DNA from 2 places in the Paenibacillus rhizovicinus genome. Region 1 is predicted to be linked to the other one. Evidence: a T-box and tRNA genes for the amino acid it is inferred to sense, from the RefSeq annotation. Region 1 holds a T-box; the other holds one or more tRNA genes.
What was found. A T-box is a leader RNA that pairs with one kind of tRNA and senses whether it is charged. The one in region 1 lies ahead of GZH47_RS27415 (valine--tRNA ligase), so its partner is inferred to be a tRNA-Val.
Positions count from the first base shown of each region.

Region 2: it has a tRNA-Val gene. The T-box ahead of GZH47_RS27415 (valine--tRNA ligase) is inferred to sense a tRNA for this amino acid. The anticodon was not compared.

Region 1 is NZ_CP048286.1:6,145,555-6,150,723, reverse strand. Features, by position in the region: gene GZH47_RS27420 (bifunctional folylpolyglutamate synthase/dihydrofolate synthase) at 1-367, opposite strand, end outside; gene GZH47_RS27415 (valine--tRNA ligase) at 372-3,032, opposite strand; T-box leader at 3,164-3,403, opposite strand; gene GZH47_RS27410 (LysM peptidoglycan-binding domain-containing protein) at 3,609-5,039, opposite strand.
Region 2 is NZ_CP048286.1:1,141,121-1,146,289, reverse strand. Features, by position in the region: gene GZH47_RS05350 (GH25 family lysozyme) at 1-920, shown strand, start outside; tRNA gene GZH47_RS05345 (tRNA-Val) at 1,072-1,147, opposite strand; gene GZH47_RS05340 (C40 family peptidase) at 1,281-2,294, shown strand; tRNA gene GZH47_RS05335 (tRNA-Val) at 2,439-2,514, opposite strand; gene GZH47_RS34010 (hypothetical protein) at 2,661-2,828, shown strand; gene GZH47_RS05330 (hypothetical protein) at 2,911-3,162, shown strand; gene GZH47_RS05325 (DUF3892 domain-containing protein) at 3,306-3,572, shown strand; gene GZH47_RS05320 (MBL fold metallo-hydrolase) at 3,756-4,484, opposite strand; gene GZH47_RS05315 (hypothetical protein) at 4,648-4,863, shown strand; gene GZH47_RS05310 (stalk domain-containing protein) at 5,041-5,169, shown strand, end outside.

The sequences.
Region 1 (5,169 bases):
CAATCTCATCGCAAAGCGGCTTCAGCCGGTTCGCAAGCGCCATCAGCGTCTCTTCGGGAATATCCATGCCGTTATATTGGAACCGGTTCGTGAATTTCGTGATGTATGGGGACGTAAACGTCCCCACGTCATAACCGCAGCGGATCAATACGCTGGTCAAGTAGGCGCATACGGAGCCTTTGCCGTTCGTGCCGGCCACGTGAATGAATTTAAGCCGGCGTTCCGGGTGTCCCGTCATCTCCATCAGCTTCTCGATCCGTTCCATGCCGGGGCGAATTCCGAACGGAATCAGCCCCTCGATCCACAGCCGCGCTTCTTCGTACGTCGAGAACGGCTTCACTTCTTGATTCTGTTGTTGTTCGCTCATTAGGTTAGCCTCTCAATTCCGCGATCCGCGCATTAACTTTATCGCGCTTATCGGCATAGTCGGCCATTTTCGCTTTTTCTTCTTCGATGACCTTCGCTGGCGCTTTGGCAACGAAGCCCTCGTTGGCGAGCTTCTTCTCCACGCGCTGGACCTCGTTGTCCAGATGCTGGATTTCTTTCTCCAGGCGGGCGATCTCCTGCGCAATGTCGATCAGGCCTGCTAGCGGCAGGTACATCTCGGCACCTGTTACGATCGCTGTCATCGCTTTGTCGGGAGCCGTCAGATCGAGGCTGATGTCCAGCTTCGACGTGCCGCAGAAACGAACGATGAACTCTTCGTTGCGGGCAAGAATGGCCGCTTCGTTCGCGCCGGACGGTTTGATTTGCAATTCGATCTTCTTGCTCATCGGCACGTTCACTTCGGCGCGAATATTCCGAACGGAACGGATCATTTCCATCAGCAGTTCCATCTCGGCAACGGCATCCGGCGCTTCGAACGCCGCATCGTATGCCGGCCATGGCGCGAGCGTGATCGTTTCGCCTTCATGCGGCAGATGCTGCCAAATCTCTTCGCTGATAAACGGCATGAACGGGTGGATCAGGCGCTGCGTGCGGTCCAGGACATAAGCGAGGACCGATTGCGTCGCGCGTTTCGCCTCGGCATCCGTGCCGTTCAGGTTCAGCTTCGCGAACTCGATGTACCAGTCGCACAAGTCATCCCAGATGAAATTGTACAGGACGCGGCCCGTTTCGCCGAAATCGTAGCTGTCGATCAGCCGCGTCGTGTCCGCAACCGCCGCATTCAGGCGATGCAGGATCCAGCGGTCGGCAGTGCCAAGCTTCACGTTGATGTCGATGTCGGCTGCTGTCACGCCTTCCAAGTTCATCAGCGCAAAGCGCGACGCGTTCCAGATCTTGTTGGCGAAGTTGCGCGCTTGCTCGACCCGCTCCCAGCGGAAACGCAAATCCTGGCCCGGCGTGCTGCTCGTGGAAATCATATAACGCATGGCATCCGCGCCGTATTTCTCGATCACTTCCAGCGGATCGACGCCGTTTCCGAGCGATTTGGACATTTTCTTGCCGTTCTCGTCGCGAACGAGACCATGCATCAGAACGTCTTTGAACGGAATTTCATCCGTGAATTCGATGGCGGTGAAGATCATCCGGGCAACCCAGAAGTAAATAATATCGTAACCCGTAACCAGGACATCGGTCGGGTAGAAGCGTTTCAGATCTTCCGTTTGTTCCGGCCAGCCAAGCGTGGAGAACGGCCATAGACCTGAGCTGAACCAGGTGTCGAGCACGTCTTCGTCTTGACGGAGCGATTCGCTTCCGCAAGCCGAACACGCCGTTTGGTCCTCGCGCTCGACATGCATCGCGCCGCAAGCGTCGCAATACCAAGCCGGAATGCGGTGACCCCACCAGAGCTGGCGGGAAATACACCAGTCGCGTACGTTTTCGATCCATTGCAGATACGTTTTATCGAACCGATCCGGTACGAAATTAACGCCTTTGCCGCTCTTCTGCGCCTCGATCGCCGCATCAGCCAGCGGTTTCATGTCGACGAACCATTGCGTCGACAAGTAAGGCTCGACGACCGCGCCGCTGCGCTCGCTGTGTCCGACTTGATGGACATGGTCTTCGATTTTGATGCAAACCCCGCTGGCTTGCATATCCGCTACGATGCGCTTGCGGCAATCCGCGCGGTCCATGCCGTTATAGGGTCCGGCTTCCGCGTTCATCGTGCCGCTTTCGTCCATGACGACGATTTGCGGCAGCTGATGGCGAAGGCCGACCTCGAAGTCGTTCGGATCGTGCGCAGGCGTAATTTTGACGGCGCCGGAGCCGAATTCCTTCTCGACGTATTCGTCGCCGATAATCGGGATTTCCCGGCCGATAATCGGCAGTACGATCATTTCGCCGATCAGGTGCTTGTAGCGCTCGTCTTCCGGATGTACCGCAACCGCCGTATCGCCGAGCATCGTTTCCGGACGGGTCGTAGCGACCGTAATGAAACCGGAACCGTTCTTCAGCGGATATTGCAGATGGTACAGATGTCCGTTGACTTCTTTATGTTCAACCTCGATATCCGAGAGCGCCGTGCGAGCCGCCGGATCCCAGTTGATAATCTTCTTGCCGCGGTAGATTAAGCCCTTCTCGTAGAGACGTACGAAAACTTCGCGAACGGCGCGGGAGAGACCTTCGTCCAGCGTGAAGCGTTCGCGCGAGTAATCGAGCGAGAAGCCCATTTTGGCCCATTGCTCATGAATGGTCGCAGCGTAGCTGTCCTTCCACTCCCACACCTTCTCCAGAAACTTCTCGCGGCCCAGATCGTACCGGGACAATCCTTCTTCGCGCAGCTTCTGTTCAACCTTCGTCTGCGTCGCGATGCCGGCGTGGTCCGTACCCGGAAGCCACAACGTGTCAAAGCCTTGCATCCGTTTCGCCCGAATCAAAATATCCTGCAGCGTAAAATCGAGCGCATGCCCGATGTGCAGCATCCCCGTGACGTTCGGCGGCGGTATAACGATCGTGTACGTCTCGGCATCCGGGCGCTTGCCCGCTTCGAAAAACTTGCCCTCCATCCAGTAAGGATACCATTTGGATTCCGCGGCCTTAGGGTCATAGGTCGTCGGCATTTCAGTCATCGTTTGTTTCTGCGACATGTCAGTTCCTACCTCCATAATATGTCCTCATCCGGTTCCTGACGCGAATCGCGCATGACCGGTCGTTGATCGCTAATCGAAAACCGTTTCCCCTCGTAAATCGAAAAAAAAATAAACCTCTCGCCCTTATAGCAAAGGACGAAAGGTTCTGGCTTCCGCGGTACCACCTTTGTTCCGAAACGACGGTCTGCGCCGATTCGACAACTTATTAACAGATAACGGCTGCTGCCGGCCGAACTACGCGAAGGAATTCGCTTCATTCCAGCGACTCAGGGGCGACCAGTCACAGTATATTCCTGCAGAACCTCACAGCGCAATCGGTTCCGCTCTCTGAAGGTATTCCTGCCACTCTTCCCCATCAACGTCATTTAAAATAATTATTGCCTTATTTTTTCTATCATACACGTTTTGATTTATAATCGTCAATCCCAATGGGCTTCTCCCTGGCGTTTTACGCAATTATGGAAATGAATTCGATATAAAGCCTTCCATGAACGTTAAAAAAGCCTGCCGGATAGCCTCTCAGAGGCTCCGGCAAGCTTATCCGGGCTTTGTTTGCGCCCGTCCTGTCCCGCGTCAAGGGATGTACAACACTTGGCCTTCGCTGACGCTTTGATCGTTAAGCCGGTTGTAAAGCGCGATCTCCCGCGCCTGCAGCTGATACCGGCCTGCGATGAGGTCAAGCGTTTCCTCGCGCTGCACGATGCAGATGCGCATTTTGCGGAAGGCGTTATCTTCGCTCGGCCGCAGCAGGTTCTTCCACTCGATTTCGTCGCCCGAAGTACGGCGGCTCTGCGCAGCTTCGCGCTCCGCATGCAGCTCGGCTGCCGCTTTGGCTTCCTGCTCGCGCCGGCTCGACTGCAGCAGGGACCTGAAGCTGACGTTGCCGGCGCCTTGCTGCGCGGCGTCGTCCTCGGCAGGCTTGCCGGCCAATGCGACGCGGATTTCCTTGCGTTCTTCGGCATCCTGCACGGATACTTCGCCGAAGGTCTGCACGGATTCCGAAGCGTTAACCGACGGAGGCACCGCTTGCTGCCGGATTGACGGCTCGAGCTCGGACTGGGCGAAGGAAGCGGATTCCGACGCCGCCTCTTCGGCAGCAGGCGGCGCCGCTTCCGATTGGAGCGCTTGCGCCTCCGGCTGGGCGAAGTCCTGCTGCTCGACGCCCTGGAAGGCTTCGCGTTCCGCGCCTTGAGCGGCTTCCTGACGCGTCGCTTGCTCGAAGGCCGCTTCTTGCCTTGCCGCTTCCAGGAGAGCGGCTTCTTGACGAACCGCTTCCTGTCTCGCCGCCTCTTGACGGGCAACCTCCTGCTGGGCAATCGCAAGCAGTTCCTGCTCTCTTGATCTCGCGGCGCGGGCTAACGCTTCGCGCGCTTCCTCAGCCTCTACCTGGGCGGCTAAAGCGCGCTGCGCCTCCCGTTCCGCCGCTTCGCGCTGCTGCTCTTCCTGCCAGAACGACGGCTGCTCTTGCGGCGGCGTAAAGAATGGCGGCTGTTCCTGCGGCGGCTGGGCAAAGAACGGCTGCGCCTCCGGCTGACCCGCGAAGAACGGCGGCGCTTCGGATTGATATTCTTCGTCTCCCCTGCTGTGAACGACCGTATAAGGCTCTTCCCGCTGCCAATCCGCCTGCGAACTGGGCTGCTCGATTTCAATGCCGAACAGCGACAATACGCCCGTAATGTTGAGCGTCCTCGTCGACAATACATCCACGTCGAAGTTGTCGATCTCCACGGAAATGTCGTCCAACCGGTGAATCCGATTGAGCGGCAGCGTGATTTCGACTGGAATCCAATGCTCCAGAGCCTGCTCCGACAGCGGCTGCTCTTCCGACCGGTATACCCCCGTCAGCAAAAGATGCCCCTTCAGCAGAACCTGCTCGTCTTGTTGTACGATGCCAATGCGGGGAACGAGCTCGATTTCATCCAGCTCGTCGATCGCCGCCACTTCATCTGGCAAATGAACCCGCTCGTAAATATCAAATCGCAAACCGTTTGACTGGCTTGGCACGTTAGTCGTCCTCCTTTCCCCTCATAAAAAGCTTGAATCCAGCTTCTTCAAATACAAGAAAGTATAAGTTCACTCATACTTTGCTTATATTTCTATGGGATGAAACTTGCAGACGCCAGCCTAATAGGCG
Region 2 (5,169 bases), 2.0 Mb from region 1:
CGGCCGGTAACGTCAAAGTCATTGACGTTTCGCATCATCAAGGCGCGATCGATTGGGCGAAAGTGAAAGCGGATGGCGTTGTCGGAGCGATGGTCAAAGCGACCGAGGGCGGCGGCAGCTACGTTGATCCGACCTTCGCGGCTAATGCTGCAGGCGCCGTCAAGGCGGGTTTGCCCGTGGGATACTACCACTATGCGCGACCTGAATTGAACAGCGCCGCCCAAGAAGCCGCGCATTTCGCCGACAAGGTCAAAGGAATGAAGGCCGACTTTCCGCATGCATTGGACGTGGAAGGAAAAGCATCGCGATTAGGCGGCGCAGCGTTGACTGCTTGGTGCGTGGCATGGCTGAAGGCGGTCGAACAGCTGACAAGCCACCCGGTTATGATCTACACGGGAGCCAGCTTCGCCAAGAGCTACCTGGGCAAGAGTCTCGAACAGTGGCCGCTCTGGGTAGCGCATTACGAAGTCGATCAGCCAATGGACAATAACACCTGGTCCGCGTGGGCTATCTTTCAATATTCCTCTGAGGAGAAAGTGGACGGGATTAAAGGGAACGTCGACATGAATGCCATGGAGAAAGCCTTCTATGACAAGTATGTCCATCCCGTTGTCGTTCCCGCGATTCCTAAACCAACCGGGATAGATACCATTAAAGTCGTCGTGAACGATAAGCTTGCAGCTTATGGCCGAATGATTGACGGTCACGTCTATCTCCCGCTGCGGTTATTGGGGGACGCGCTTGGGGTAGATGTCGAGTGGAGGGCGGCGGAAGCATCTCCTTATGTAGGCGGTAAAATAGTTCCTTATTACAAACTGATCGACGGCAAGACGTATATCGGCGTCCGAGTAGCGGCAGAAATGCTCGGAGGCAAAGCATCCTGGGACAATGGCACGAAGAAAGTGTACTTGTATAAATAAAGAAACCTGACGGCGTTCAGCCGGCTTCCGATCTTGCAAGAAGGCCTATGCGATTGCGCATAGGCCTTCTTTATGTTCATTAATTTTATTCTATGAAGGATATGAAAATCAAAAAAGACCTTGAGTATCAAGGCTTTCGGCGTTTGAATGATGGTGATCTGGACAGGGTTCGAACCTGTGACCCCTACCCTGTCAAGATAGTGCTCTCCCAGCTGAGCTACCAGATCATCGTGTAAGTGTTTCTTCTCGTAGAAATGATTATATCTGGTATTCGGCGAGAATGCAATAGTTTTTTTAATAATTCCTTGTATGGAAGGACATTCTATTCGAGGATCAATATATAGGGAGGACCTGCTACGCATGAAACGCTACCTGATAGTGACTGCCATGGCGATGCTCTTGGCGTCCTGTTCTTCGAATGAACAGGCGAATGGCGTCAAAACGAACAGTGCAAGCAATGTCGTTAAGCTTCGGACGGAAGGGAACGCCCAGGTTTTCAAGTCGGAGCATTGGCTGGACAAGGGCAAAGTCTGGATTCCGGCTGAACGTGCGGCTGCGCTGTTAAATTACCGTTACGCTTTAAAAGAAGGCAATCATATGGCGGCGATGGGCTATAGCGATCCGTTGTACGTGTTTACCGCCGATTCGAAACAAGCGAAAATCGGAGAGGACAGCGTCATTCTAAGCGAGGCGCCGCGAATGATCGGCCAATCGTTATGTCTCGAGCTCGGATCGTTGTCTCAGCTGCTGCAGACCCCGGTGAAATGGGATGGGAAGCACCAGACCGTCGTTGTCGGTCCGCCGAAGAACAGGGATCCGCAAAGGACGCCTGCCGTCGGAATGCCAGGTTCGACGCTCCGGACACGATCTGTCGATTCCAATAGCGCAGATAACCCGGATAACGCAGCTAATGATAATAACGCCGATAATGGAGATACAGGCACGAACGCGGGGAGCGACACCGGGACTTCAGATAATGCGGATACCGCGAAGGCCGACGAGGTCATCGCCTATGCAGAACGCTATATGGATACCCCCTATAAGTTTGATGCCGCTCCGTACGAGCAAAGCCATAAATTCGATTGCTCGTCCTTTATGCAGCATGTTTTCGATCATTTTGGCATCGACTTGCCGCGTTCGTCGAAAGCGCAATCCAAGATCGGAAAATACGTGACGAGGAATAATCTGCAAAAGGGCGATATCGTGTTCTTCTACACGCCCGGCAGATACAGCAGTAACGAAATCGTCGGACACGTTGGTCTCTATATCGGTAACAATAAAGTCATTCAAACGTACGGCGATCCCGGCGTTACCATTACTTCGCTCGAAGGAAATTGGGACAAACGGATTCTATGGGCTCGAAGAGTCCTGTAGGCAGGTTAGTGATGAAACGCAATGTTTTCATAGTGCAATTGCAAAAGAAGCCATCAGGAAAATCCTGATGGCTTCTTTATTGCTTTTTCGGCTTTGTCACAAAAGAAAAACCCTTGAATTCACAAGGGCGTTAGTTGATTAATATGGTGATCTGGACAGGGTTCGAACCTGTGACCCCTACCCTGTCAAGATAGTGCTCTCCCAGCTGAGCTACCAGATCATGAGGTGTTTCTTCGCAGTGACAAGTAATAATATATCAAACGAGAAAGTTGAAGTCAACCCTTTTTCACAAAAAACGATTCTATTTATTTATTAACCCGCATATGGTGTACTCAAGCATCGATTCTTGGAGAGGCGGGTTGTCTAGTGGTGGAGGAAGCTGCCTATTTGGCGGTATGGCTGATCGGACTATTCGGGATTGTCGGAGCGGTGTGCATATGCGTGGCAAAGATGGTCATTCACGATTCCACGGCGTATGACGAGAATTACGTTTGGAGGCGGAAGCTGCCCCCTGAAGCAAAGGGAAAACGTTAAGCCAAGAGATGCATCGGGTTTGATTATCGAATGTAAGGGTATACTATTCCAAAGATTGCTAATCCGATCGGGAGTGGTAGCCATGATTAAACGCCTTTGCGTAATTGCCGGTTTACTGCTGTGCGCTGGCTGCGCGCAGTCAAATCCGTCTGCCGCCGTTTCAGTCCCTAAGGCTGAATTGTTCGATAGCGTGACCAGGACGGTGTACCCGCAAGACCAATCCGTGTTGGGCGATGTGTACGAACCTGTCGATCAACCGCGCATCCTTGTTCCGCCGCTGCCCGGCGAACCGGCTCCGGAACAAAGCAAGCCACCACTATTGAATACGAATTGACGGACATGTCCGGATGCCTTCGCGCATGCCGGACATTTTACTTTTCTCGGCACGAAATTAGTGATAGGAGTAAGGTTGCGAATAAAGCGCTTGGTAGTGGGAGAACCTACTTGGGCATCCAGAACAAAAAGGAGGAACTCCATATGGTACGTTTACAACATCCGAATGACGAAGCAGGAGGAGCGGGAGCGGAGACGTTCGTTGCAGCGCGCAAAAACGGCGACGGCGACTTGCTGTCTTTCAAAACCTCGTCCGGCCGCGAAATGAATTATGAAGAGGCGCTGTCGGCAGCGAGCAGCGGCGCGATCGCCGGTGTCAATGTATTCAAGGGCCGAGACGGCGAAATGTACATCCGCGGCGATGCGGATGGAGATCCAACGAACAATTTGGATCAGCTGCCCAACTTTTAAACGAGTCACGCGCAGACGCATGACGATACTGCGAGCGTTAGATCTCCGTTTCGCGCAGTAACGTTCTCCCACAAACAATTACATTTATGCATAACCAAAAAAGCCCGCGCTCTGCGGGCTTTTCGTTGTGATTTAATATGCTATGATCGGTCGCTTCGTATTTGATGCGATCGGTATACGGAATTAGAAGCGGTAACGTTCGTGCTGTTCGACAAAACGCATGACCCCGGTGTGCCCTTCGTATTGCGGCTTCGTATCATCATAATGCATGAGCCATATCCGTTCCTGAACGTAAAGCGGCAAGGACCGCAGTTCATCGAGTGTCGTATGCACGACGCCAGGCGGTTTCAATTGGCAGTCATGAAATATCGTCGTGCATCCGCGCTCGTCAACCAGCCTTTGAAGCAGCCCGGAATTGAAGATCATATCGGCGGAATAGAAGAACGTATCGTTGAAGAAATACGAATAGCTGATTTTATTCGGAATATGCGCTGTCTGGATCGGTTCGACGGTCAGTCCGGGAATCAGTTCCGACTTCGTATCCGGCTGAATGAGCCGAACGTCGAAATAGTCGTCCAGCGAAGGGCATTCATCCTGCAGCAGTCCGCCCTTGAGCGAGCTTTCCCAGAGGGGTTTGGCAAGCGGTTCCGGAATGAATAGCAGCGGTTTGCGCCCGTGGTTGAACTTCATTCGAAAAGCAAGCTCCTCCATGCCCCCGATATGGTCGGCGTGAATGTGGCTGATCAGTACGGCGTCGATATCGCTGATCGGCTTGCCGAGCTGATGGAGGGAAAGCGGTGCCGTTATCCCGCAATCCAGCAGAAGCGTCTGGTTTTCCGAGTAAATCATCGCATTCGTGTTGTAATAGGTTTTGGCAAAAGCGCTGCCCGTTCCGAGCATTTGAATATCCAAGCGGACATCCTCCTATGCGTTACGATACTTTTCAATTTATCATCTCTATTCGGAAATGGAAAGAAAAACTATTTTTCGTTTCCCTCGCTTTGGCCAAGCACGCCTTCGCCGGTCCGGCATACGATAGCAATGAACGGATCACAGATGGGCAGGTGCGGATATTATGGCTCCAAGTAAAACACCAAGCAAAGGTAAAGCCGCAAGTAAGAAGAAGTCGCCTTCGGAACGCAAGCAAGCGGTATTGAAGCTGGTTCTCTCGGATACATGCGCAGTGTGCAAGACGCCATGCGCGAGAGGAACGCGGTATTTGGAAAGCATGCAGCAGCCGGGAGCCGTGGGTAAAGGCGTGCCTTGCATTTTGACGCGAACCTACGTGTAAGCCCCTGAACGGGGGAATGATCGGTATTGCCCAGCTTATTATTTCCCGGGCAAGCGCAGTTTTCTACAGAAAGCGACAGCTTTGTCTAGAGGAAAAAACTTTTACTATTGGCGCAACTTTGGACGGCTTGGCGAGTATAACCATTTATCCAGAGAAACGGACGGAGGTTCTACTACCATGAAGTTCAGAAAGCTTCTGATTGCAACGCTGGTCTTGTCCGTGTGGGGCGGGACGATGCTCTTCGCCGACTCGGCATCCCAGCGGGTCCGGGTCATCGTTAACGGCGCGGAATTGGATGACGCAGGC